3 regions of the Cytobacillus spongiae genome follow, and region 3 is predicted to be linked to each of the others. Evidence: riboswitches for the same ligand, from Rfam matches in the RefSeq annotation. Region 3 holds a riboswitch; each other region holds the start of a gene.
What was found. Region 3 has a riboswitch for cyclic di-GMP ahead of LS684_RS20155 (hypothetical protein). Riboswitches for the same ligand answer to the same signal wherever they lie in the genome.
Positions count from the first base shown of each region.

Region 1: it holds a riboswitch for cyclic di-GMP, as region 3 does, so the genes downstream of both, LS684_RS18140 (thiamine pyrophosphate-binding protein) here and LS684_RS20155 (hypothetical protein) in region 3, are expected to answer to the same signal.
Region 2: it holds a riboswitch for cyclic di-GMP, as region 3 does, so the genes downstream of both, LS684_RS03255 (anti-repressor SinI family protein) here and LS684_RS20155 (hypothetical protein) in region 3, are expected to answer to the same signal.

Region 1 covers NZ_CP089997.1:3,574,896-3,583,312, forward strand. Annotated here, with positions in the region: gene LS684_RS18115 (DMT family transporter) at 58-972, opposite strand; gene LS684_RS18120 (Lrp/AsnC family transcriptional regulator) at 1,247-1,726, shown strand; gene LS684_RS18125 (ATP-binding protein) at 1,839-3,308, shown strand; gene LS684_RS18130 (hypothetical protein) at 3,329-3,715, opposite strand; gene LS684_RS18135 (carboxymuconolactone decarboxylase family protein) at 3,746-4,111, opposite strand; gene LS684_RS18140 (thiamine pyrophosphate-binding protein) at 4,141-5,784, opposite strand; cyclic di-GMP riboswitch class I at 5,862-5,949, opposite strand; gene ileS (isoleucine--tRNA ligase) at 6,080-8,417, opposite strand, start outside.
Region 2 covers NZ_CP089997.1:616,099-624,515, forward strand. Annotated here, with positions in the region: gene sipW (signal peptidase I SipW) at 1-154, shown strand, start outside; gene LS684_RS03240 (CalY family protein) at 234-851, shown strand; gene LS684_RS03245 (M73 family metallopeptidase) at 927-1,598, shown strand; gene LS684_RS03250 (endonuclease Q family protein) at 1,612-1,815, shown strand; cyclic di-GMP riboswitch class I at 2,076-2,164, shown strand; gene LS684_RS03255 (anti-repressor SinI family protein) at 2,197-2,358, shown strand; gene LS684_RS03260 (helix-turn-helix domain-containing protein) at 2,476-2,799, opposite strand; gene LS684_RS03265 (acyl-CoA dehydrogenase family protein) at 3,031-4,698, shown strand; gene map (type I methionyl aminopeptidase) at 4,889-5,641, shown strand; gene LS684_RS03275 (IS256 family transposase) at 5,988-7,193, shown strand; gene LS684_RS03280 (HD-GYP domain-containing protein) at 7,767-8,417, shown strand, end outside.
Region 3 covers NZ_CP089997.1:4,023,679-4,032,095, forward strand. Annotated here, with positions in the region: gene LS684_RS20140 (endonuclease/exonuclease/phosphatase family protein) at 1-315, opposite strand, end outside; gene LS684_RS20145 (chloride channel protein) at 801-2,096, shown strand; gene LS684_RS20150 (hypothetical protein) at 2,508-2,828, opposite strand; gene LS684_RS20155 (hypothetical protein) at 2,791-5,226, opposite strand; cyclic di-GMP riboswitch class I at 5,317-5,406, opposite strand; partial or broken gene istB (IS21-like element helper ATPase IstB) at 6,392-7,051, opposite strand; gene istA (IS21 family transposase) at 7,230-8,225, opposite strand.

The sequences.
Region 1 (8,417 bases), 450 kb from region 3:
GAAACAAGGACGGCCCATGTAAGATGAGCCGTCCTTTGTTTCTTTCTATATATAAATTTATTTTACAGCCTCTTTTGATAAGACATTCACTGGTATCAAGACTCGTTTTCCCTTTAATTCTCCTCGGTGCGTTTTTGTTAATGAAAAAAGAATACATCCTGCCATGACAATGATACTTCCAACACCTTGAAGAACCGTCATTTTTTCTCCAAGAAATAGATAAGCAAGCATGGCTGTGAAAACAGGATTAAAGTTTAAGAACAATCCTGAAGTGCTTGGTCCTAGCTGATTGACACCAATATTCCAAAAAACCATACACAAAACGGTCGAAATAAGGCCTGTATAGAGGATGGATTGGACAAAAGGTATATCAATTGCAGAAACGGCAAACGTAGGTATTGTAAATGGAATGAGAACAAGCAGGCCAAAAATTCCCGAATAAAGGATGGACATCATAGGAGTAACCATTCTCATTGCCCATTTGCTACAAACCGAATAGATCCCCCACATCCCTACAGCTACCAGCATATAGAGATCCCCTTTATTAAACGATAAAGAGACAAGCATTTCAAAATTCCCTTTAGAGAGAACAAGTAGAACTCCAAACAGAGAAATGATCATTGATAATAGTTGATACCCATTTACCCTTTCCTTAAGAAAAAGATAAGAGATGGCTGCGATCGAAAACATGTTTAAGGTAGATATTAGTCCCACATTGGTTGCAGACGTATTTTCCAGCGCCATAAATTGCAGCGCTTGGAATAATGCCACACCCGTTACCCCCATCAAGACTAAAGGAAGAATCGATTGTTTAGGAGGAATGAGCTTTTTTTCTTTCCACCAAACCATTGGTATTAAACAAATGACTGCAATTCCCCACCTTAAGAACGTCAAGGTTCCTGGAGATGCATATTCAACGAGGGTTTTCCCTACTATAAAATTTCCACCCCACAGAAGACTTGTTAACAGCATCAATAAATAATATTTCACGTCATTAAGCTCCTTTACTTTGCCGCTCAAACTCCTGCTAAGGGAAATGAATCGAACAAGGAATGAAAGAGCCATTGTGCACAATGACATCGTTATATGAATTATTTTAACATTTTTAGTAGTGAACAAAAGAAAATTTTGTATTATAATAAATATTAGAAATAAAATAAAGTTTTTTATCGTATATAATTTTAATAATTCATATTTTAATTAGGTTTTAGATTGTTTTTTGAATGATTGAAAAGGAGAAATCACAATGGAATCCATTGTAAGTAGAGTATTAGATCATGTAGACATTCAAATTCTAGATTGGCTTCAAAAGGATGGTCAGCTTAGCAATCTCGAAATATCAAAACGGGTGAAATTATCAGCACCAGCTGTTCATGCTAGAATTAAGCGTTTAGAAAGTGATGGGTATATTAAAAACCAGGTAGCTATATTAAATCACGAGAAGCTTGGATTCGATCTCCTTTGTTTTGTTTTTATGAGTACGAATGTTCATGAAGCTGAAAAGCTGTCATCATTAGAAAAGTCGCTCTATTCCATGAAGGAAGTGATGGAATGTCATTGCTTAACAGGTGAGTATGATTATCTTTTGAAGGTTGCTTGTAGGGACAGGAAAGGACTTGAGGAATTTATTAGAAGATTGAATGAAATCGGCGTTACCAAAATTCAAACGAGCTTGGCCTTACGCGAAATTAAGGATTCCACGTTTTTACCTATTCTAGAAGACTAATTCATCCATTTTTGTTAATTGAGACCTTCTACCTACTGTCATAATCTGCTATGATAGAGGTAACATAAAGAACGAATAGAATAGCAGTTATTCTAACTATTGGAAGTGTGTTATGGAGAATAGGTTAGGGAAGTATAATTATAAAGAGATCATTGAGATGGAACATACTTTACAGGATTCGATTGAATTAATCCCCTTCCCTACACTCATAGGGAAAGATGGATTTTTTGTATACGCGAATCAGCTTGCCGTTTCGTTATTTCAAGCTGAAGATGTAACAGAAATTATTGGAACGTGCGCTTCAGATTTTGCTCATCCTGAATATCTGAGAGAAATTATTAAAGATATGGACTTAGGTCAGCAGCGAAAAGGACGAGCATTTAATCAAAAAAAAATCCTTACATTGAAGAAAAATATATTAAATATAGAATCATCCCTCATACCGTTCGAGATTAATGGAGAAAACCTTGATTATGTTGTAATTAAGAGCTATACAGACCTTTCCGATATTAAGGCGAAATATACAATGCATCAAAAGTATTATCAGACGCTTATTGATAATTCCATTGATACCGTAGCCATTGTTACGAATTGTATATTCAAATATATTAACAAAGCAGGTATGCACTTATTAGGAGCAAAGCATGAGAATGAAATTTTAGGTAAATCGTTTTTAAATTTCCTATCCTCGGCCTATCATCATGATTTCATTACCAAATCAACAGAAATTCTGAGCACTCAAGAGATTACAATGAAAAATGAATGGGAGATGCTAAGCTTAAACGGAGATATCCGCTATATTGAATCGGTTATTATGCCCTTTATGATGGAAGATAAGCCTTCCTTACAGGTGATCATTCGAGACATCACCGAGCATAAAAAGAGCTTAGAGCATACAATCCAAAGCGAGAAGCTATTATCGGTTGGACAGCTTTCTGCCGGAATAGCTCATGAAATTAGAAACCCTTTAACTTCTATAAAGGGACTATTACAATTATTAGATAATCGATTTCTAGAATCGGACACATTATTCTTAGATATCATTAAAGATGAAATTGACAAGATTGAAAGAATCACGGGAGAAATGCTTTCTCTCGCTAAACCACAGGCCATTATTTATAACATTAATAATATGATCACACTTGTGAAGGAAGTTGTTATATTAATGGATTCTCAAGCAAGTATGAAAAATATAGATATACAGCTTGTCTTTGATGGAAAAGAAGATGACTATTTCTGTAATTGCGATAAATCACGAATTAAACAAGTCTTTATTAACTTAATCAAGAATGCAATTGATGCGATGCATAGTAGTGGAACAATTACCATTCACGTGTATTGCGATCAGAAACAGAACATATCCGTAGATATTACGGATGAAGGCTGCGGAATTCCGGCTCGTTTAATCGAGAGCATTAAGGAACCTTTCTTCACAACAAAAGGAACTGGCTCTGGTCTAGGACTTACGATCTGTTATAAAATTGTAAAAGAGCATCAAGGAGAAATTGATGTGAAATCAATAGAGAACGAAGGAACAACATTTACCATCAAACTACCTTCTCAATCAAAAAAACCTCACTGAGTAACTCAGTGAGGTTTTTTTTAGAATGGGAATGATGTCATATCAATAAATGCCAATGCTTCCTTTTCATCGATAAAGGCCTTCACTTTATCTGCCGTGCCTGTAGTTCTAGAAATACGATTCACTTGCATTTGTGTAATTACATCCTTACAAATGACTACGTTTTTCTCAACATTTTGAGCCACTGTATTCATTAGATCAGACCAAATTTCTTGAACATCCTGCTTATATGGTCCATTTAAATCGCGATTATCAACAATAAAGTATTTAATACTAGGACTGCTAATTTCTTTTTTTACCCTAGCAGAAATATCTTTTGCTTCTTCTACTGTAATCGATGTTGTAGTAGCTCTCCAGTAGTATGCGCCATTGTGAGTTTTTGTAACAGCTTTTGATGTAATTGACATAGTTTTTTCTCCTCTTAATGTAAATTTATATTATGAACTTAAACCATTTTCCACAAAAATATCATACGCAGCATACACAGCGTTAATCGCTTTTGGGAACCCAGTATAAGGTGCACAATGAAAAATGATTTCTAAAATTTCTTCCTTGGATAAGCCTGCATGTAAAGCGGCATTAATGTGGAATCTAAAAGCAGATTCTGTATTCCCTTGTGAAATTAAAACCGCAAGTGTAATGATTTCTTGCTGTTTTAAATCTAATATATTTCTTTCATAAATTTCTTTGTGTAGTTTTGTAGCTAATTCGCCGAGATCAGGAAATATTTCTTGTAGATCCTTCATAATGGAAACGCCTTTTTTTCCAGCGAGCTTCTCAACACTTTTTAGTTCTTCTTTCATTTGTGACACTTCTTTCAACTCCTAACAGTTTACCCTCTCGAAAGAGTGGGCGGAATTTCTTCTTGATCGACCATCACTTCGATCACACTTGGACCCATTTGATAGTTTACTGCTTGTTTTAATGCCTCCGTTAGATCCTCTTTATTCCAACATTTAAAGGATAAGGCACCCATTGCTTCACTGAATTTCTTCACATCTAATTCGTGCTGAAAGATGGTCCCAACTGCTTTGCCCACATTCTTTGACATCCCTTTGTCCACCATATCAAGTCTACCATTATTAAAAACAATCATAATGGGAGCAACCTTCATATCAACTGCCGTTGACACCTCATTCCCATGCATAAAAAAGCATCCATCCCCTGTTAAACAGACAATATTCCGATGCGGCTGATTCACTTTTGCTCCAATACTGTACCCAATGGCATGCCCCATCGCTCCGAATACATCATCAAAAAAGAAGGTACCTGGTTGGGATAAGGATAAGCTTTGAATCGCATAAAATGAGTGACTACCATCATCCCCAAAGAATACCGTATCCTCAGGAAGGATTTCCCTAATTGTATGAATCACTTCTTTTGCTAGCATTCGATCTGAAGAACTATCTGTCTCACTCATCACATCTTCCATAAATGGTAGTGTTGAAGATATACTTCTCTTAATCTCCCTATTCGTTAGCTCGAGCAAAGACCTAATATTATCTTTCGCATTACCAAGGATGGACTTTGTATCGACTGGAATCGACTTAGCTATGAACGTATAGTCATAATCAAACTGGATAACTTGATCAGGATATCGATCCTGGCTAATCCCCACAATTGACATATCGGAAAGCTTGGATCCAATGACAATCATAAGATCACACTTCTTTTTCAAGAACTCATTTGATTTCGAAGATCCACCTAAGCCAAATCCATCTAATGACAGAGGGTGAGTAGTTGGAAACGTTCCTTTTCCACCAGGTGTGGTCATTACTGGAATGTGAAATGCTTCTGCTAATGCAATAACCTCTTCATAGGCATCAGATGAATGGACTCCTTTCCCCAGTACCATAACTGGCCTTTGAGCATTCGTTATAGAATTTAAAGCTTGCTGCAAGTCCTCTTTAGGAGCAATCATATGGTGCATAGCATTTGGTATGTTTACAGTAAATGCTTCAGTCTCTTCTATTAATACATCCATCGGAATCGAAAGATGTACAGGTCCCTTCACTCCAGATAAAGCTTTCTCAATCGCATGTGTAAAGAGATTCTCAAAAGATTCTGCTCTTTCAACTCTGGCGCTAAACTTCGTAACAGGCTCAAACATCTTTACCAAGTCCGTTCCAAATGGAGTCGAATCTTGGCCAAAAGGTCTACCAATAGACTTTGCAGAGGGCTGTCCTGTAAGAAAAACTACAGGTAAATGCCAAGCTTTCGCTTGAGCAGCTGCCGTTAATAAGTTCGTACCGCCAGGACCTGATGTACCAATTGCGACCCCAATATGGTTATTCATTAGAGAATATCCCGAAGCAATATATCCAGCTCCTCCTTCATGCCGAGTTAAATTGAAACGGATTCCCGCATTCTCTAACTCTAGTAGGATTGGAACTACCGCTTTTCCTGGGATTCCAAAAACATCTGTTACTCCCATTCTTTTCAAGTTCATTGTTAGGATTTCAGCAACTTTTCTCATCTAGGCAAAACTCCTTTATCAAGTGAAAAAACAAAAAACGCCCCAAAAAGCACAAATAGGGCGTCATCACAAATAAAAAGTGCAACCCAGCCATCATAGTAGTTTGTTACCTTAGACCTGTAGGCTTTGCGTCCTCGACTTTCGACGAGTTTGCCCTATTAGTAAAAATATTATCGAATATTGTCATTTTATCCAATATCTTCTTTTTTTTCAATGAAAAACACTTCGATTTTCATAACTTTTACAATTCACCTAGTTGCAAAGAACTAGAAAGGTGTTTTAGGAACGTTCTTTTCTATTCATGAATGAAAATCCCAACATGTTGCTCATTAATTTGCACATATTTCATATGTTCATCTTTTCCAAATAAAAAGCGATTTACTAACAGATGGTTCCTCAGTAAGGATTCATACTCTTGTATAGTATCTTGAACAGACCCTGTGGCATCGATTGTAATATTCACTCTCTTCTCAACAGGTAAGGATAATTCTTTTCGATAGTTTTGAACTGCTCGAATCAATTCTCTTGCGAACCCTTCCCTTTTTAGCTCCTCATTAATCGTTGTATCTAGCAATACTGTGAATAATCGATTGGATGCAAGCTCCCTATTTCCGTCAGCGTATTTTTCAATCACTACATCTGACAAATCTATTTTTACAGCTTCCCCATTTGGCAATTGTACAGAAATGCCTCCATCCTTTAATGCCGCTTTAGCTGATTCTGAGTCTAAGCCTTCTAAATATAGATGAACGTATGTTGTATGATTTCCTAGTTTAGGTCCTGCCGTCCCGAAATGAAGCTTAAGTGAATACCGAAGGGTTTCTGAAGGTATAGTAGTTATCACCTCTTTAACATTTACTTCTTCTTCAATAATACGTGTGAAATCCTTCAGGAACTCAAGTTCACCCCCTTCATCAGTAGACATAATAACTAATTTTGAAAGCGGTTGTTTTGTTTTAATACCAGTTGCATTTCTTACGGAGCGAGCCAGCTCCACGACTTGAAGTACACCTCCCATTTGTTGTTCTAGTACTTCATCTATTTGATGAACATTCACTTCTGGAAAGTTAGATAAATGAACACTACTTCCTGTTAAATTTCGATAAATATCATCTGCAACAAACGGCGTGAATGGAGCTAACAACTGACATAGTTTTACTTGTACCTCGTATAAGGTGTGGAATGCTGCCAGCTTATCCTCACTTATTCCTTCACTCCAAAATCGCTCCCGTGATCTACGGATATACCAATTACTTACTTCATCTACAAAGCTTAGTAACTCCCTTGCAGCACTTGTTATCTCATACTTTTCTAATAGCTTTTTAACATCTTTTATGACGGTATTTAACCTAGATAAGACCCATTGATCTAAAAGCGTATTTGTACCTTTCTGACTTTTTTCCGAAGCGAACTGATCGATGCTTGCATATAGGGAGTAAAAGGAGTGAATGTTCACGAATGTATCTACCAATTTAGATTTAGCCTGACTCACTACTTGTTTTGAAAATTTCTTATTGCTCCATGGGGCACTGTCAGCTAGTAGAGCCCATCTTAGTGCGTCAGCGCCAAACTCTTCAATGAGTTCTACTGGATTCATGACATTCCCTTTGCTCTTAGACATCTTTCGCCCAGCCTCATCTAAAATATGCCCTAGTGAGAGAACCCGCTTATAGGGAACCTTGCCTGTAAATAGTGTAGAAACAGCGAGCAAGCTGTAAAACCAACCTCTCGTTTGATCCACACCCTCCGCAATTACATCCGCTGGAAATTGTTTCTCAAATAATTCCTTGTTTTCAAATGGGTAATGATATTGGGCAAATGGCATTGAACCACTATCAAACCATACATCAATGACTTCTTTCGTACGAACCATTTCCTCCCCACAGCATGAACACCTTAATCGAACTTGATCTACATATGGTTTATGAAGCTCAATGTCAGCAGATATCTCATGTGTGGCATACTTCCTCATATCGGCTAAGCTTAAAGGGGCATACTGATGGTGGCAGGATTGACATTCCCAAATATTAAGTGGAGTTCCCCAGTACCGGTTTCGTCCAAGATTCCAATCCACCATATGATCTAAGAAATTTCCAAATCGTCCATCCTTTATATGAGCTGGATGCCATGTAACTGCATCATTGTTTTGCTTCATCATCTCTTTCATGGCAGTTGTTTGGATAAACCATCCTTCCATCGCATAGTACAGCAATGGAGAATCACATCGCCAGCAGTGGGGATAGCTATGCCCATACTTTTCTTTATCAAATAACAAGCCTTTTGCGGCAAGCATTTTAATAATATCCACATCGCAATCCTTTACAAATCTACCAGCAAGCTCTATAACTTCCTCAGTATAGCAACCTGAACCATCTACGACATTTACAAAGTCAAAGTGATTGTCTAGTACAGCTTGGTAATCATCCTCTCCATATGCTGGGGCTAAATGGACGATTCCTGTTCCACTCGAATTTGTAACAAAATCAGCATGAACGACTTGATGGCCATTTTTTACTTTCACATATGAAAATGGTGAAGCATAGGAAACACCAACAAAATCTTCTCCCTTATGGGTGCTTAAGACTGTATAATCACCTTTCAATACATTTCGCAAGCGTTCTTCTGCCACCACA
Region 2 (8,417 bases), 690 kb from region 3:
TATTGATTTCAGTAAATCACCAGCAGGTAGTGCAATGCTGCTGATCATCCCTGGAATTTTCTTAATTGGCTATGCTGGCTTCAGCATTTACCAAACAATAAGGGAAATTGATTCAAAAACAAAGAAGTCCGCATCAAACGAAGAAACGGTCTAACAAGGTTGGTCACCTTATGGAAACATAAGGGTCAATATATATATTACATACCCGAAGAGGGTAGAGGAGGAAAATGAATATGAGTATTAAAACAAAATTAGGTATGGGGATTGCGTCAGCAGCATTAGGTTTATCTTTAATTGGTGGAGGAACATTTGCTTACTTTAATGATACTGCAGAAACGACAAGCAAATTTACTGCAGGTACATTAGACTTAAATGCATCTCCGACTACCATCATTGATATCGGCAATTTAAAGCCTGGAGATTGGATGACGCGTAGTTTCAACCTCCACAATAATGGGTCATTGGATATTGCTCGAGTATTGTTAAAGACCGATTATACAGTTACAGGTGCAGGAGATAATGCTGGTGATGACTTTGGAAAGCATATCCGAGTAAACTTCTTATACAACTCTGATAAAGAGACAGCTCCTCCAGGTTCTATTCCAGCAAGTCATGTGATCTACAGTACAACTTTATTTGACTTAAAGTCGATGACTCCAGATGCTGTAGAAAACAAAATATTTGTTCCTTTCCTTGAAGAAAATGATGGCTTGAAGGCTGGAACATCAGATAAGTTGTATGTTCAATTTGAGTTTGTTGATAATGGCAATGATCAAAACCATTTCCAAGGCGATTCTTTGCAGCTTAAATGGACATTCGAAGGAAAACAAGGTGCAGGAGAAAGAAAATAGGATTTTTTTAAAAGAGAAAAGGTGGGATGGACTATCCTGCCTTTTTCTACTAATTATTATAAGTGAGGTAATGCCATGAATATTAGACCTTTGGCAAAGCCATTGCTGATTTTCCTACTAGTGATAACCTATTCATTATTTCCAATCCTTGTTTTAGCTGATGAAGCTAAGGATGAGATGGAAATTACAATCCAGTCAAATGGAATTGAATACATGATTCATAATATCAAGCCAGGAGATTGGATGCCGAGAGAGATTACGATTGTAAATGATGGGAATAAAGATTTTTCCTATACGACCGTTATTGAGAATAGCAAGTCAGTTAAAGGGTTATTTGAGCAGTTAGACTTTCTTGTCCTTAGCGGTTCAAAAGTGCTCTATGAGGGGAAAGTAAAAGAGTTTAAAGGAGTTACTCCTAGAAATTTAGCAAAAGGTCAAAAGGAAACATTGATGTTTCAAGTAACAATGCCTTATGAGCTGGGAAATAGCTACCAGGGATCACAGGCTGAATTTGTGCTCAAGTTCTATGCAGAGGAAATAGACAGTGTAACAACTCCAGAAGCCCCAAACGATGATCCACCCAATCCAACAGATGATGATATCTTAGTGACACCAGTAATGAAAGACAAACTCCCTAATACAGCTACTAATACGTTTAATTTCTTATTAACAAGTGTTGTCTTCCTTAGCGCAGGAGGAGCTCTACTCTTGATCTATTATAGAAAAACAAAGATTGATGCTTCTTAATTGGAGGGAATCCATGTACAGAAAAAATTGTACGAAATGTAATCGTCCATCCTTTAGCAGCAGTGAAGTAGGTAAATGGATTTGTCCCATTTGTGGGAATGATTTAACAGGCTATCCATTTTTTGATGCGGTGACATTAGAACGTATTCCAATATATCCGTGGCCGTTTACGAAGAAGCTCCACCAATACACGAACCCCTTTCGTCAGTCATCCTAAAGGACTTATTTCCTATTACCATCATAAAAAATAAAAAAAGAATTCGACAGAAGTGTAAGGAATCTAACAGAATTACCTATGTTTAGGTAAAGGTAAATAACAGAAAAAATGGAGTCCAAACTGATTATAATAAATTTTTTAAGAGAATTTGGTGAATGGTGTAGTTTTGTCATGGTCACAAAATATTCAAACCTTACAAGAAGTGCCAATTTTCATTGCAGATATTGTGTAAGATAGTATTAGAAGCTATGGAGGTCTTAACTAGAAAAAGGCATACTTATTGAAAAATAAGGGCGCAAAATCACAGATCTAAGGTATGTATTCATACTATGATGGCTGGGTTGCCTGGAATACGCTACGTATTTTAGGGGGAATAAACTAGTGAAGAATAGGAACTTTAGCAAAAACCTAGATAATGACTGGGTGAGGTTAATGTTAGAGGCAAAACGGATGGGAATTGAACTTGATCAAATTAGAGAGTTTCTAAGAAAAGAAAATGTAAAGGAGTTTATCGTGAAGAAACCGCTTAAGAGTAACAACTAAATACCATATCAGCACTTAAGTGTTTCTTGGAAGAAGTTGATCTTTTGGGAAATGCTTTTTTATATTAATGGGCTTCGCAAGCAAGAGCCACTTAGGAACAACCTAATGGCTCTTACTTTATTGATTTTGCTTCGTTTTCCACTTTTGGAATTCTAGGAATTCACGAAATTCGTCCTTCGTTACTCCAGAATCCATCGCTTCTTTAATGATATTGATCCAGTCAGAATCGAGCTCATCTGTAGAATGCTGATCATGTATGAGCTGGTCAACAGACACACCTAGAACATTGGATATCTTTTCAAGGAATTGGATGGAAGGATTCGTTTGTAGATTCCTTTCTAATGAGCTTAAGTACGATTTGGCGACACCGGCTTGCTCTGCTAATTCTGATAGAGACATTTCTTTTTCTTGTCTTAGCTTTTTTACACGATCTCCAATCATCGATCTGTCACTCACCTTTATCTGTCTAATTATTTTCATATTAGCAAATTTGTTAACGTAGTTCCATAGATTGATGTGGGAAATGTTCTATAAGTTAGTATAACATATCGTAAACCGAAACAATTAACTAGTTTACAATATTTAGAAAAGCTCCTATCCTGTTGATGTTTATTAGGGATTGATTGATAATATTAATAACAGAAAATTCTAATTATTAAAAGGGGGTACGATGTGAATTTTTTTCAAGAGGATCCTAATTTATCATTTATATTAAAAAAGTACTTAGAAGAGAATTTTTTCAAGTGGGCAGAAGAGGAATTAACCCGTTTTGGTGAACTATGCGGGACCGAAATTGATCAAAGGGCCGTACATACCGATCGAGAGGGACAGCCAAGGTTAATTAAGTTTGACCAGTACGGTGAGGATATATCGCATGTTTGGGTAAATGAGGGGTACAAAAAAACGGTTGAGCAAACGTATCAAGTTGGAATAGTGGGCTATGTACATAAGGAAATCCCTGAATTAAATAAAAAGGGGAATTATCTTTACTCATATGCTCAAGGGTACCTTCTTTCCCACTCTGAACCTGGATTTTATTGTCCAGTGACATTAACGATGGCGACAGCGTACCTAATTGATCATTATGCAGATAAGAAGTTAAAGGAAAAGTATCTTCCCCATGTGATATCCACTGGTGAAGTGGAGTTGTATGAAGGAGCAACCTTTTTAACCGAGCGTCAAGGCGGATCAGATGTTGGAGCGAATGAAGTTCAAGCAAGATTAGAAGATGGTCATTATAGAATTTATGGGGAAAAATATTTCGCATCAAATGCAGGGGCATGTGGTGTGGCAATGATTTTAGCTCGTTGTGAAGGAAGTCCTAAGGGGACAAAAGGCTTAAGTCTCTTTCTTGTTCCATGGAGGACGGACAATGGCAAATTGAATAATCTAGAAATTAGAAGGTTAAAAGACAAGTTAGGTGTACGTGCAGTTCCATCGGGAGAGGTTGTTTTTCACGGAGCAGAGGCTTATTTAGTTGGTGAGATGAACAAGGGAATCTATTATATGATGGAGGCACTTAACTTATCCCGGATTTGTAATGCGATTGCTTCTGCTGGAATTATGAGAAGAGCTTTTTTAGAAGCGAGAAATTATGCGTTTTCGAGACACACGTTTGGTGGGTTCTTAGCTGATTTCCCAATGGTGAAAGAATCGTTAGTCAAGCTAGCCGTTAAGCAGGAGGTGGAAACAAGTGCGATCTTTTCACTCGTAAACCTGTTTGATCAAGTAACAGCACTGGCGGGGAATAAGCAAGATGAAGTAATGACCCGATTATTGATTGCCTTGTTGAAAATGGAATCAGCTGAACAAGCGATCCACTTTTCTCATGAGGCGATTGAGATGTTTGGTGGAAATGGGTATATTGAGGATTTCGTTACCCCTAGACTATTACGAGATGCTCAGGTGCTGACAGTTTGGGAAGGAACGGCAAATATACTAGGTCTTGAAGTACTTCGATTGATTGAATATTATGAAGCTCATACATTATTTTTAGAAGTCATGACAGACGAGTTGATTCAGTTGCCTGAAAGACTTCAAGCACACACTGCTCCCATTCAAAAAGGCATGAAGCAATTACACGAGCTTATAAGCTTTGTATCGCTAGGAAATCAAGATACGAAAACATATCACTGCAAAAGAGTAGCAAAGCTTATGACAAAAATCTATGAAAGTCTAGTAGCATTGCAAGATGCTGCACTCGGGGGAGAGCGGAAAGAAGCAGTAGCGAAAATCTTTCTAAACGAAACTTGGGGAGAGAATCAATGGGTCGATGAAGATATGCTTGCACTCATATACTTTGAACAGATTGTTGGGGGCAAGAATACAGCAAACGTATAAAGTTACGTTGGAGCTCTCCTTTTTAGGAGGGCTATTTATATGAGGCTTTGTGTTACGAAGCTTAAATTGAGTGTAATGAAAATGGGCACACATCAACTGACCATTCTTTTGATATTGTCGCATTCTAGCGATAAAATGAAGGAGATGAATCATACTCTAATGTAAAAGTGACTGAAAGGTAGGGAATATTATGATTGTGTTAAAATCGAAGCGTGAAATAGAAATGATGAAAAAAGCAGGAGAAGTATTGGCTGCTTGCCATAAAGAAATTGCCAAAATGATTGCTCCAGGTGTATCAACATGGGAAATCGATCAATTTGTTGAGGGTTTTTTAAAGAAGCATGGGGCTACTCCACAGCAAAAAGGGTATAAGGGTTATGAATATGCGACCTGCGCTAGTATAAATGACGAGGTATGCCATGGCTTCCCTCGCAAAGAGGCGTTAAAAGAAGGAGATATTGTCACAATTGATATGGTAGTCAACCTAAATGGAGCTTTAGCGGATTCGGCTTGGAGCTATGCAGTAGGAGAAGTATCAGATGAAGCATCACAGCTGTTAAAAGTGACAAAGGATGCATTGTATAAAGGAATCGAAGCCAGTCAAATGGGCCAGCGAATTGGCGATATCGGCCATGCAATTCAAACGTATGCAGAAGGAGAAGGTTTCTCTGTCGTTCGTGACTTTATTGGCCATGGGATTGGTGCCTCGATTCACGAAAAGCCAGATGTCCCTCATTTCGGTCTCCCAGGGAAAGGCCCTCGTATCAAGGAAGGCATGGTTTTTACGATTGAACCCATGATTAACCTTGGGGTATACCAAACGAAGATGGACGCCAATGGCTGGACAGCTAGAACAACAGATGGAAAACTTTCTGCCCAGTTTGAACATACCATTGCGATAACAAAAGAAGGTCCAGTTATTTTGACGGATCAAGAGGGGTAAGAAGTTCGGGTTATATTGTGGGAAAGTGTTAGCCGAGTAGGAAGAGGTGCATGGTTCGGACAGGGAAAGCGGAAAAAGCGAGATCGGAGTCCGAAGTGGCCATTGGTTCGGACAGGAAAAGCGTAAAAAGAGTGAAATGTGTCCGAAGAGGTGCTGGGTTCGGACAGGGAAAGCGAAAAAAGAGTGAATGGAGTCCGAAGTGGCCCTTAGTTCGGACAGGGAAAGCGGAAAAAGAGTGAAATGTGTCCGAAGAGGTGCTGGGTTCGGACAAGGAAAGCGAAAAAAGAGAGAGCGTATAAAATTTTGTGTAAATGGATATACTTTCCATTAAAGGAGATGGTCGTTTATGCAAAGTTTTCGAGATCTAACTGTAAGAGAATTAGCTAGTCAATGCCAAACTGTTGATGATATTCATATGATGATGAAAGAATTGTTTAGAGAAACACTTCAACAGGTATTTGAGGCTGAAATTGAGGAACATCTAGGTTATTCCAAGCATGATTCTTCTGGGAATAATACAGGAAATAGTCGTAATGGATATAGTAAAAAGTCGATTAAAACAAAGCTTGGAGAGACTCCTCTTAGTATACCTAGGGATCGAAAAGGTGAATATGAGCCACAGATTATCAAGAAGTATGAAACTTCTATCAATGGACTTGAAGATCAAATTATTGCTCTCTATTCTAAGGGAATGTCTACTCGAGATATCGAGCAACACATGAAAGATATCTACGGAGTCAATGTTTCACCAAGTTTGGTCAGTAAAGTCACAGATAAGATTTTACCCCTGGTCTATGAGTGGCAGTCTCGTCTACTAGAACCTGTTTATCCTATCGTGTTTTTAGACGCTATTCATTTTAAGGTAAAGCATGAAAATCGAATTGTTAGTAAAGCCGCATACACGGTATTAGGGATTAATACCGATGGTATTAAGGATATACTTGGAATCTGGATTGGTGAGGATGAGAGCGCTAGCTTCTGGCTGAATGTCTGCCAGGATCTTAAAAGCAGAGGAGTTGAAGACATTCTTATTGTTTGTAAGGACGGGCTTTCAGGCTTTTCTGAGGCGATTAGCGCTACGTTCCCAAAGACAGATATACAGTCATGTATTATTCATCAATTACGAAACAATGTAAAAGGTGTCCCTATGAAATACCGCAAAGAACTTATGGCTGATTTAAAGTTAGTTTATAAAGCGGTTACTTTAGAAAAAGCTGAAAGTGCTTTTCAAGATTTCAAAGAACAGTGGGGACAGAAGTATCCTGCAATTATTAAATCATGGGAAACAAATTGGTTGGAGTTAACTACTTATTTCTCCTATCCAGTAGAGATAAGAAAACTGATTTATACAACGAATACTATTGAAGCTTTCCATAGGCAGTTAAGAAAAGTTACGAAAACCAAAACAGCTTATCCAACAGATAATTCTTTACGTAAGATTGTTTTTCTGGCCACTATGGGGGTGACAGACCGATGGACTGTACCTGTACCAGGGTGGATGGAATGTAGGCAACAGTTTGAAATCATGTTCGCTGGTCGGCTTGGGAAATAAGTTCTGTCCTAGCATTCCTACGTATTAGGGCAATGCCTTAAGGGTTTATCGCTTTAGGTTCTCCCAAAAGGGAAAAAGAGAGGAAAATCCTCTCTTCCTTTTGTACAGAACCCCACTTGGTGCTCGGGTTGCTCCCCAGCATTGCCCTATCCCCCTAGTAGGTAAGATTATTGTTGACTATCAAGCACATGTTCAATCATTTACACAAAATAATTTACACTACCCAGAAAAAGTCAGATCGGAGTCCGAAGTGGCCCTTGGTTCGGACAGAGAAATCGGAAAAAGTGCAATCGGAGTCCGAAGAGGCGTATGATTCGGACAGGATAACCCAAAACTACATCAACCCAGCCTAATCCAGCTAACCTCGTCCCAAAGAAAGCATCCATCATCGTAAGCCCCCCCTCCAACCCACCATTAAGCCGTCGCTCCATATACGTCATTATCATATCGCGCCACATTCCTTTCGCCTCACTAAATTTTCCTGATAATTTTGAGCGGTTGGTAGTGACAAGCTATTGCATGGATTTGTATACTAGAGTAAAGAGTGGTGGAAAGAGGGGCGACAAGCGATACATGAGATTGATTAGCATAGATGAATACAACGAGTTGCTCATGCAGTTAGCGAGGCCAGTGTATGATCGTCATCGGCGCGTGCTGCTTGCTGAGGGTCGGACCATTCATCCTACCTACTTACAAAAATTAAAAGCGATGGATATTCGTTATATCTTCGTTGAAGATGCTGAGAGTCGCGGGATTACTATGGAGGAAATGGTCAATGTTCCTACATGGATTGATGCCATTAAGGTGGTTCAAGATGCGTTTGAAGCAGTGCGCAAAGGGGAGGAAATCCCAATGCGTGAGCTTCAAAGGCTAGTGGTGAAATTAGTGGAAGAGGTCGCCAAGCGGAAAGCACTTATCTTGATTCCTGCTTCCTCCCAAGCGGAGGAACTAGCTCCTTATGCTCATGCGGTTAATGTGGCGCTGCTTTCTATGCAAATTGCGAAGAAGAAGAATATTAATCAGCTTCAGTTGAAGGATCTTGCAATAGGTGCTTTACTACATGATATTGGGAAAGTCCTTACAGATAGGGAAGTGGATCATCCGAAGGCAGGCTTTGAGTATATGCGAAAGGTGAGAGAAATTAGTTTGCTCGCTTCACATGTAGCTTACCAGCATCATGAATGGGTTAATGGAGAAGGGAAACCAAGGAAGCTAACTGGGGAA
Region 3 (8,417 bases):
AGAATCTGCTTTTTGTAAGAAGCTAAGCATATTTTCAAGATTGTTCAACGTTTGCTCTTCACTACTTGAACGCGAGCCTTTTCCCCCGTCCATAAAAAAGTCCTGATCCTGATCCAATCCCCCATATCCTATATTAAAAATAGTCGTACTAAACGGCTCTCCTACCTCCAATACCTTTTGGTTGTTATCTTCTACTTCCAACTTAATCACATCTTTCGGAACTTCCTCCGTGATGGTTACAAACCCTAAAAACAAGACAAAAGAAAGACCTACAATTCCTACTAAATAAACAAGCCATTTCACTATTCTTTTCAAATAAAAACACCCTTTTATTATTTTCCTACTACTGTTGTTGATGCTATTTTTTAAGATTAACAACTTGTTAAGGTAATATGTTCCTATTATATGATTTAATTGTCATAAATACAGTTGTTTTTTAAATATTCTTACTTTTAGAATGGACTAAAAACCCTGAGCCTACATGTTCAGGCGTAGCTTTACAATTTGAGATGGTGTTAAATTATGTCATCTCTATCTTCCAAATCACGATGGATGATAATTGGATTCAACACAATCCCACCAATCATTAAATCATTGAAAACAAAAGAATAAACCAAATTCAGCCGTCCCGTAAATCTTGATATTGATTGTCCTAAAGTAAATAGAAGGATTCGAGGTGCTTTACAATTGGTCAACCCTTTTTGCTCACTTACCTAATCCAATTTCCCCTAAATAATCTAATTACATTAGGTAAGAATAAACCTATCGTTTAAAACAGGTTGGGAAAGAGTGATGGGTGGATGCTTGGAACGTATAAACATTTTTTTGCAAATTTTGCTCAATGGAGCTTCTTTGGAAGCATCGTTGGTTTAGTTGTCGGCTCGACAACTACTTTCCTTTTAAAAACGAATGATTACCTTGGAAATGTTCGATTACAAAGCGATTGGCTTATCTTGCTCCTCCCCTTTGGAGGAATCATCATCGGTTACTTATATATGAACTATGGGAAGGTTTATTTGAATCATACGTACCATGACACGTCTGAATTAAATAACTTGGTAATCGACGCCGTTCATGGGACAAAGAAAGTGCCAGTGCGAATGGGGCCCATCGTGTATATTGGAACCTTCATCACCGTTTTGTTAGGGGGATCAACAGGGAGAGAAGGGGCAGCTGTACAAATGGGAGGAAGTGTAGCGACTGCAGTCATTAACTTCTTTAAAGTAAACAAATTGGATTCGAAAATTCTCATGATGAGTGGCATAAGTGCAGGCTTCGGTGCTGCCTTTGGGGCACCCATTACGGGTGTTGTTTTCGGAATGGAGATGGCCTCAATAGGAAAATTGAGATTGGAAGCAATGGTTCCATGCCTTACGGCGAGCTTTGTTGGACACTATGTAACAACAGCATGCTGGGGACATCAACACGAAGAATTCACTATCCAAAGCATACCGGAACTATCACTTATTCTGTTTTTTAAAGTACTTGTCTTATCCGTAATCTTCAGCCTAATTAGTGTTTTATATTGTCAGTTGAGACACGGGATACAAAATTTCTCTGAGACATTTTTTAAGAAGAATCATATGAAAAGAGCCTTCTTTGGAGGAATCGTATTGGTAGCTTTAACGTTCATGATTGGTTCACAGGACTACAACGGACGGGGAATAGAAATGCTGGAACAATCTTTCATAGAAGAAATCCCTCCATTCTCATTCCTGGCCAAACTAATTTTTACTGCGATTTCTCTAGGTAGCGGCTTTGTTGGCGGGGAAGCCATTCCTTTATTCTTCATTGGCGCCACATTAGGCAACGCGTTACATACTTTTGTCGATTTACCGCTGTCTTTTCTCGCTGCATTAGGGTTAATTTCCGTTTTTAGCGCAGGGACCAATACCCCTCTGTCTGCTTTCCTCCTGGCAATGGAGATGTTTAACGGAAAAGGACTGGAATACTTTTTCGTTGCTTGTCTTATCAGCTTTCTATTTTCAGGACATCACGGACTATGGCCGGCTCAAAAGATCTATGAACCGAAGAGCAGATTGTATAAACTTCCGCGAGGAGAAACCATCGAAAATGTTGAGAAAAAGACTACATAGATTCCAGGCGGGACATGGCGGGACATGGCGGGACATGGCGGGACATGGGGTCAGGTACCATGTCCCGGTTTCATACGAATGTAGAATACAAAAAGGATGCATCCTTTCTTTTTGAAACAATGCATCCTTTTCGTTTAATCGATTGGTCATATTAAAGTCACGTTGTTATAAATTGAACAAACCAACAATGTACTATTGAAGTTTGTTTAATATTTACTTTACTTTTATTTGTGGTATGGTTCACCGTGGTTATTTAAGAGGCAAAAAGGCATTGGTAAACTGATCCCCTACCGATGCCTTTTCTATGTGTTTCTGTATCTAAATAGCCTAATAGATTAAATCCCACATATCAAAAAATTAGACACAGTAATAAGATGCTTCTAAGTTTTTGTATTGTATTCTCCACTCATTTTAAGAATCAAATCCCAAATTATTAGTTACAACTCCATCCGGGTTTGTTCGATCATAACCTCCACCTTCTTCAAAGGTTTGGTCATGATGAGTATTCCCATCTCCATCTCTCCAATAACCATCCACATGTGTACCATCACTTCTTGTATGATCTTGAACGTAATGAGGATCAACAAAATGTGTACCTGGGGCAGTTGCTTCTCCTGTTTCATTTCTATCAAATGGATTATTTTTTCCCTCGATTTCTTGTCTTTCTTCTATTTTTCCCATATTCTCAAACGGATCATTTGATTGTTGTTGCCTCAATCGATTTTGGAACATTTCCTATTACCTCCCTTTGAAATTGCTCAATAAACATTTCACTTCTATTTACTGAACTATGTGTTAATCCAATTAAATCATTTTTCTTAATTAATACCGAGTAATCAATAGGTAATTGTTTGAATGTATAGTATTGCGATATTTTTGTAAATAAATTTCCCTTTACTTCGGGCGTATCAAGAAGTTCCTGATACTGTTGACTTACAAGATTGAATGTACGGAAGACATAATCGTTTGTTTCAGATATAAAATATGGGAGTAAAGTGTGAATAAGGTGTTCAACCGCATCTAGGGATTTACCAACATAGAAATCAACCCTGTACTCTTCATTTTGCTTGCGTAATTCCTCCTGCTTTATAGCATCACTTTCTCTAAAGAATGAATTTATTCCCGATAGTACTCCGCCAAGAATAAGCATTGGGGCGATGGGATTAAAACCGATTGTAGCAACACCTAGTGCTGCCATTCCTCCTGAAAACCCAAGATCTCTATTAGTCTTTTCTTTTACAAGATTGTTATAATCTTCTCTTTTAATTAGCATAAAAGAAACAGCTGAAAGCGAACCCTCAATTTCATTTAGAGCTCGATTAACTTGACCTGTTATGCCCAATAATCCTCGCTGTAAACTCTTATATGCACTGGTGGAAGTTTGAAAAGTATCATTAGCTATTTCTTGGATTTCCCTTTCCAATGAGGCAGGAAGGTATATGGAAACAGTATCAAAATGGTTTTTTAGTGCCTTAATTGAATAATATAAAAAATTAATAATCTTTCTATTTAATACCTCTTTATTACTTTCAGCTTGTTGAATGTCTTTTAACCCCTCATACATTGCAAAAATCTGACCGTAATACTGATACAAAATGTAATCATTTACTTGTCTGCTGTAACTCAAATACAATTGTTCAGTAGAAACCAAATCCAATGATTTTCTTTTTGAAAAATAATAGGTCTTATAAATTAGGTCTTTTATAATTGCGTTTGGTACGTTTATAACAAGGCTTTTGGATTCATCTCTTAAACTAATGTTTATTTCAGAAAAGAAAGTTTCATCTTCACCATATTTACTAATTGAAATGTCAGTAATCTTTTCATTGTAATATTTAAACTGCATAGAAGATGGACTCTGTGATAATACGATTTTTTCTTCATCCTGTTTGATAAAGAACGGGTCATCATTGTCGTTATACCCAAATGAAAATGTAGCGGTAATTTTTTCTTCTGGCTGAGTAAATAAATGTAAATTCTTATACTCGTGCAATCTTAATAATGCTATTTGATTTTTGCGTATTATAAAAATTTTTTTATCGTCATTAAGAATTTCACATTCGGTGAGATCTAGTTTCGTAAGCAGCTTTTGTGTATTTGTTGTGCTTAAACGAATATGCCTTCCTTCAGTTATTGCATTAACTTCTTGTTGCTTCCATGTTTCTCCATGAAATACTCCATGTAACTTCCCAAGTCTATTAATAAAGATTCTTGTACTTTTAATAAAGTACTTCATAAGATATTCTTTAAGATTTACATCAATCACTGTTATTACATAAACAAAATCACCACATTCAAACGCGAGTTTTTCATCAAGTTTACTGTAATAAGCATTGGTAGAAGAACGTAAGAGTGTTCCTAAACATGTTGTTTTTTTTTCATCTATAAAATAAATAGTAGATGCGTCGAAACATATCGTTACTTCTTTATCCCTTATTACTTCATCTGAAAAAGTGGCAGATAGAGTTGTAGGATAAATTTCGGTTATTGCCCCAATTTGCTGAAAAATGCTTGGGTTACTGTTTACCTTATCAATAATCTCTTTTTTTAGATTTTCATCAAATATATATAGTTTTAGAGTGGTTTTATTTGAGCCATGTAAAGAAAAGACCCCTTTTATTTCTAGGTATTTCATTTTTCGGACAACACTCTTTATTCGATAAAAAGGTAGTGTTTCCTTATCTTTAGCGAACATTAGTTTATTCGATTTTATTTGCAGTTCATCTAATTTTGCATAGCTGGTACTATTACCTATTTCTTCACTGTATGTATAAATACAAGGAATTTTTCCATTCCACTTACAAACGAATTTATCTTCTGGAACCTTCTCATAAATTTCAACAAACTCTGAAGTAGATACCGTGGCAGCAAAAGAAACTATGCTACTTTTCTTATTGGACAAAATGATATTATAATCACTAAACGTAACATCAATTCTATCCACATAAATTTTTGTTTGTTCCTCACCAAATATCCCACCTGTATCGTGAGCAAATACTCTTCCATGATTTGTAATACAAAAGCTCTTTGTGCCAACTATTGACTTATTTTGAAAATCAAAAACATCCCCTGATTCATAAATAGCACATTCACCCGGATAAAAATATTTACTAATGGCAGCAACAACCATATTAGTTCCTCATTTCCGATTTCTCCTGAATTAACAATAGAATTTACTTTTAAAAAAACGCCCCAAAAGGGACGTTAGAAGATCTAAGTTAGATGCAACTGGCTGGCATCTCAGGAAATACCAGGATTAGCCCCTTTAGTTTTGCGTCCCACTCTTTCAAGCAGTTTGCCAATATATAGTATTAATTACCTATTTATATACTACTATGTTTTTCGAATATTGAATATAGCTTTTAAGTATATTTTCAACTCTTACTTTAGGAACTATATCTAATCAGCCAAGTATCTGAGACAGATTAACGTTTGAACCCGAATTGTTTTCATTGGTGAATATATATATTAGGTTTGTCTAACATAGACGCTATAAAACATCTTTTAATTTTAGTGGAATATTATACCTCTTATTCTAGGGAAGTCACCTCCAGAAACTGCGATAAATATTGACTTTCTTTTACAGAAAGACCATTCTCTAAAACCTTTTTCCATATATCTATCAAGAGCATATGGCCCTATTTCCCGAAGTTCTTTCACCATATTCATTGGCAAAAGTAAACGAGCTTGTTTCAAATTACAAGCTCGTTTTACTCTAATTTATCAGGATCTTACCTTTTTCATTATTTGATCGTAGTCCAATATATCGGAATTATGATTTTTATCAAAATTTGAATTAAGTTCACTTATTCTAATATCTTTTTCAAATAAAAATCTCTTATGATAAAGAAGATTTGCTCCTTTTATAATTTTATTTTATTCATTGTATGTGTGTCCGATAAAGCTCCAACTAACGCTCCAATAACAGGGACTGCTTTTTTTCCAGTTTCCTTACTCTCTATAATACATAAAAAAAGTATAGGCTAAGTTAAATGGTACACCCCATAAACCAAAAAATCCTGTTATTCCTCCACCTACAAAGGCCGTAGGTAAATCAAACATTCTCCTTCTATTTATTACATTCATTTCTATGTAGTTGTTTTTGTCAATATTAATTTGAGCCAGAGTAATCACTTCAAAAGTGAGACACGGTATTTATTTCACCTCCCATAAATGGAAGGTATTGGGTGTTTAGATGTCTTGCGCAAGACATCTAAACACCTCGCAGTTTTCGTTCCGTCACTAACTTTCTTCTTTTTGTTTCATACTTTGTCTAAAACGATAAGATTCACCGTTTAATAAATGAATATGTGAACGGTGGGTGAGGCGATCAACCATTCAGTGAATTCTAGATTTGTTGTAATAATGACGCTTGCGCGTTCATATCTGCTCGAAAAGAATTGAAAAAGTAACTCAGATCCTACTTTTGAAAATGGAACATAGCCTAACTCATCTACAATGATCACATCAAATTTGAGCCATTTCTTTTCTAAAGACCCTAATTTATGTTCTTCATTAGCCATTAAGAGTTCTTCCACTAATTCAGATGCTGTAATAAATTTAACTTTATATCCGTTCTTTATCATTTCAATTCCGAGTCCATTGGCTAAATGAGTTTTACCCGTACCACTGTTACCCAGAAAAAAAATATTTTCTTTCTTTTCAACAAATTCACCTTTTGAAAGAGTTAAAAACCGGTTGCGGTTAAGGGTTGGCATTAAACTGAAATCATATGAATCTTAAGTTTTCTGTACAGGGAAATTTGCCTGTTTTAATCGCCTTTGTTGTTGGTTTTCATCTCTAATTTCCATTTCTGCCTCTAATAAGGCAAGTAAATATTCTTTATAGCTAAGATTTCGTTCTTCAGCCTCTCTTGCGAGAGAACGATATAGTTTATGAATCGTCGGTATTCTTAATTGTTTTGTTAAATGGTCTAGTAATAATTCTGTTGTCATCTCAATGTCCTCCCGTTAATTGCCCATATTGTGCTATATTAGATTGTTTAATCTTATAGTTTAGTAAATTAATAGGTGTCACTTCCTTGGGAAGATTATTGATTGTACTTGAAACATTGGTTAACTTTTGAATAATTTCATGCACTACTTCATAACGATAAATGTTTGTTTTTTCAGCCTATTGTAAAGCTTTTGTAAGTTTCTCCATTCCAATTTCTGGGTGGAGAAGGAGAAGTCTTATAAACTTACGATCCCCACTTGCACCTTCTTGTTCTCTCATTTTTCGATGGAAACGCCTGAATACATCTGGAATATCAGATGATTGAAACGCATGAGCATCTCGAATGGCACGTGGCTTTTTAAGTAATACTTCAAGATAGTGATCCAACACAGTAATCATTTGATTTCGTACATAAGATCTGTTATATTCAGCGATCACTTGATTTTGAGCCACAATGATCACTCGATCTACAAAATTTTTTACCCATACAGCTTGGCCGACATAACTACAGGGAACTGAATATTGATTAGTATCAATCGTAATGAGAGATGTTTTGCTTACTTGGCAAGACACTAACTTACAAGCTTCAAATCGGTTCTCTGGCAACGGATGCAATTGGAGTTTTTCTTTTTCCCACATATCAAAAACTGATTCCTTTGAAAAGGGAACTTTCCTTTGTTTGGCCTCTTGTAAACACCATTCCGAAAGGTATTGGTTTAACTTTTCTAAAGACTGTACCTCTGGTTTTGGGACAAGGGCGTTTCTTCGAATATAACTCACTGTTCCTTCAACTCGCCCTTTTTCATTACCAGAGCGTACATTACAGAATTCAGCTTTAAATAAATAATGCGCCTGAAGGGCTATGAACGATTCTTGTTCGAGTCGATCTCGTCCTTGGAGATTTTTTAGTACAACTGTTTTTAAATTATCAAATAGTCCTTCAGTCGGAACACCTCCAAAAAATTCAAACGCATGAACGAAACCATCCAAGAAAGCTTCTTGTTTCTCGTGTAGATAAGCACGAACAAATCGTAAGCGGCTTGCCGATAGCTGTATACAGAAGAGATAAACTCTTTGTATTCGACCCTGAAGGATAATGTCCGCCTCTCCCCAGTCGAATTGGAATTGGTGGCCAAGTTGAAAATCAAGGGGGGACATGGGGTCAGGTAACATGTCTCGGTTTTATATGAATGTAGAATACAAAAGGATGCATCCTTTCTTTTTGAAACAATGCATCCTTTTCGTTTAATCGATTGGTCATATTAAAGTCATGTTGTTATAGAGTGCGGGACATGGGGTCAGGTAGAGCCTACTGAAAAAATGGGTTTTAAAGCCATCTTTTGAGCTCACATGATACGAAAATCA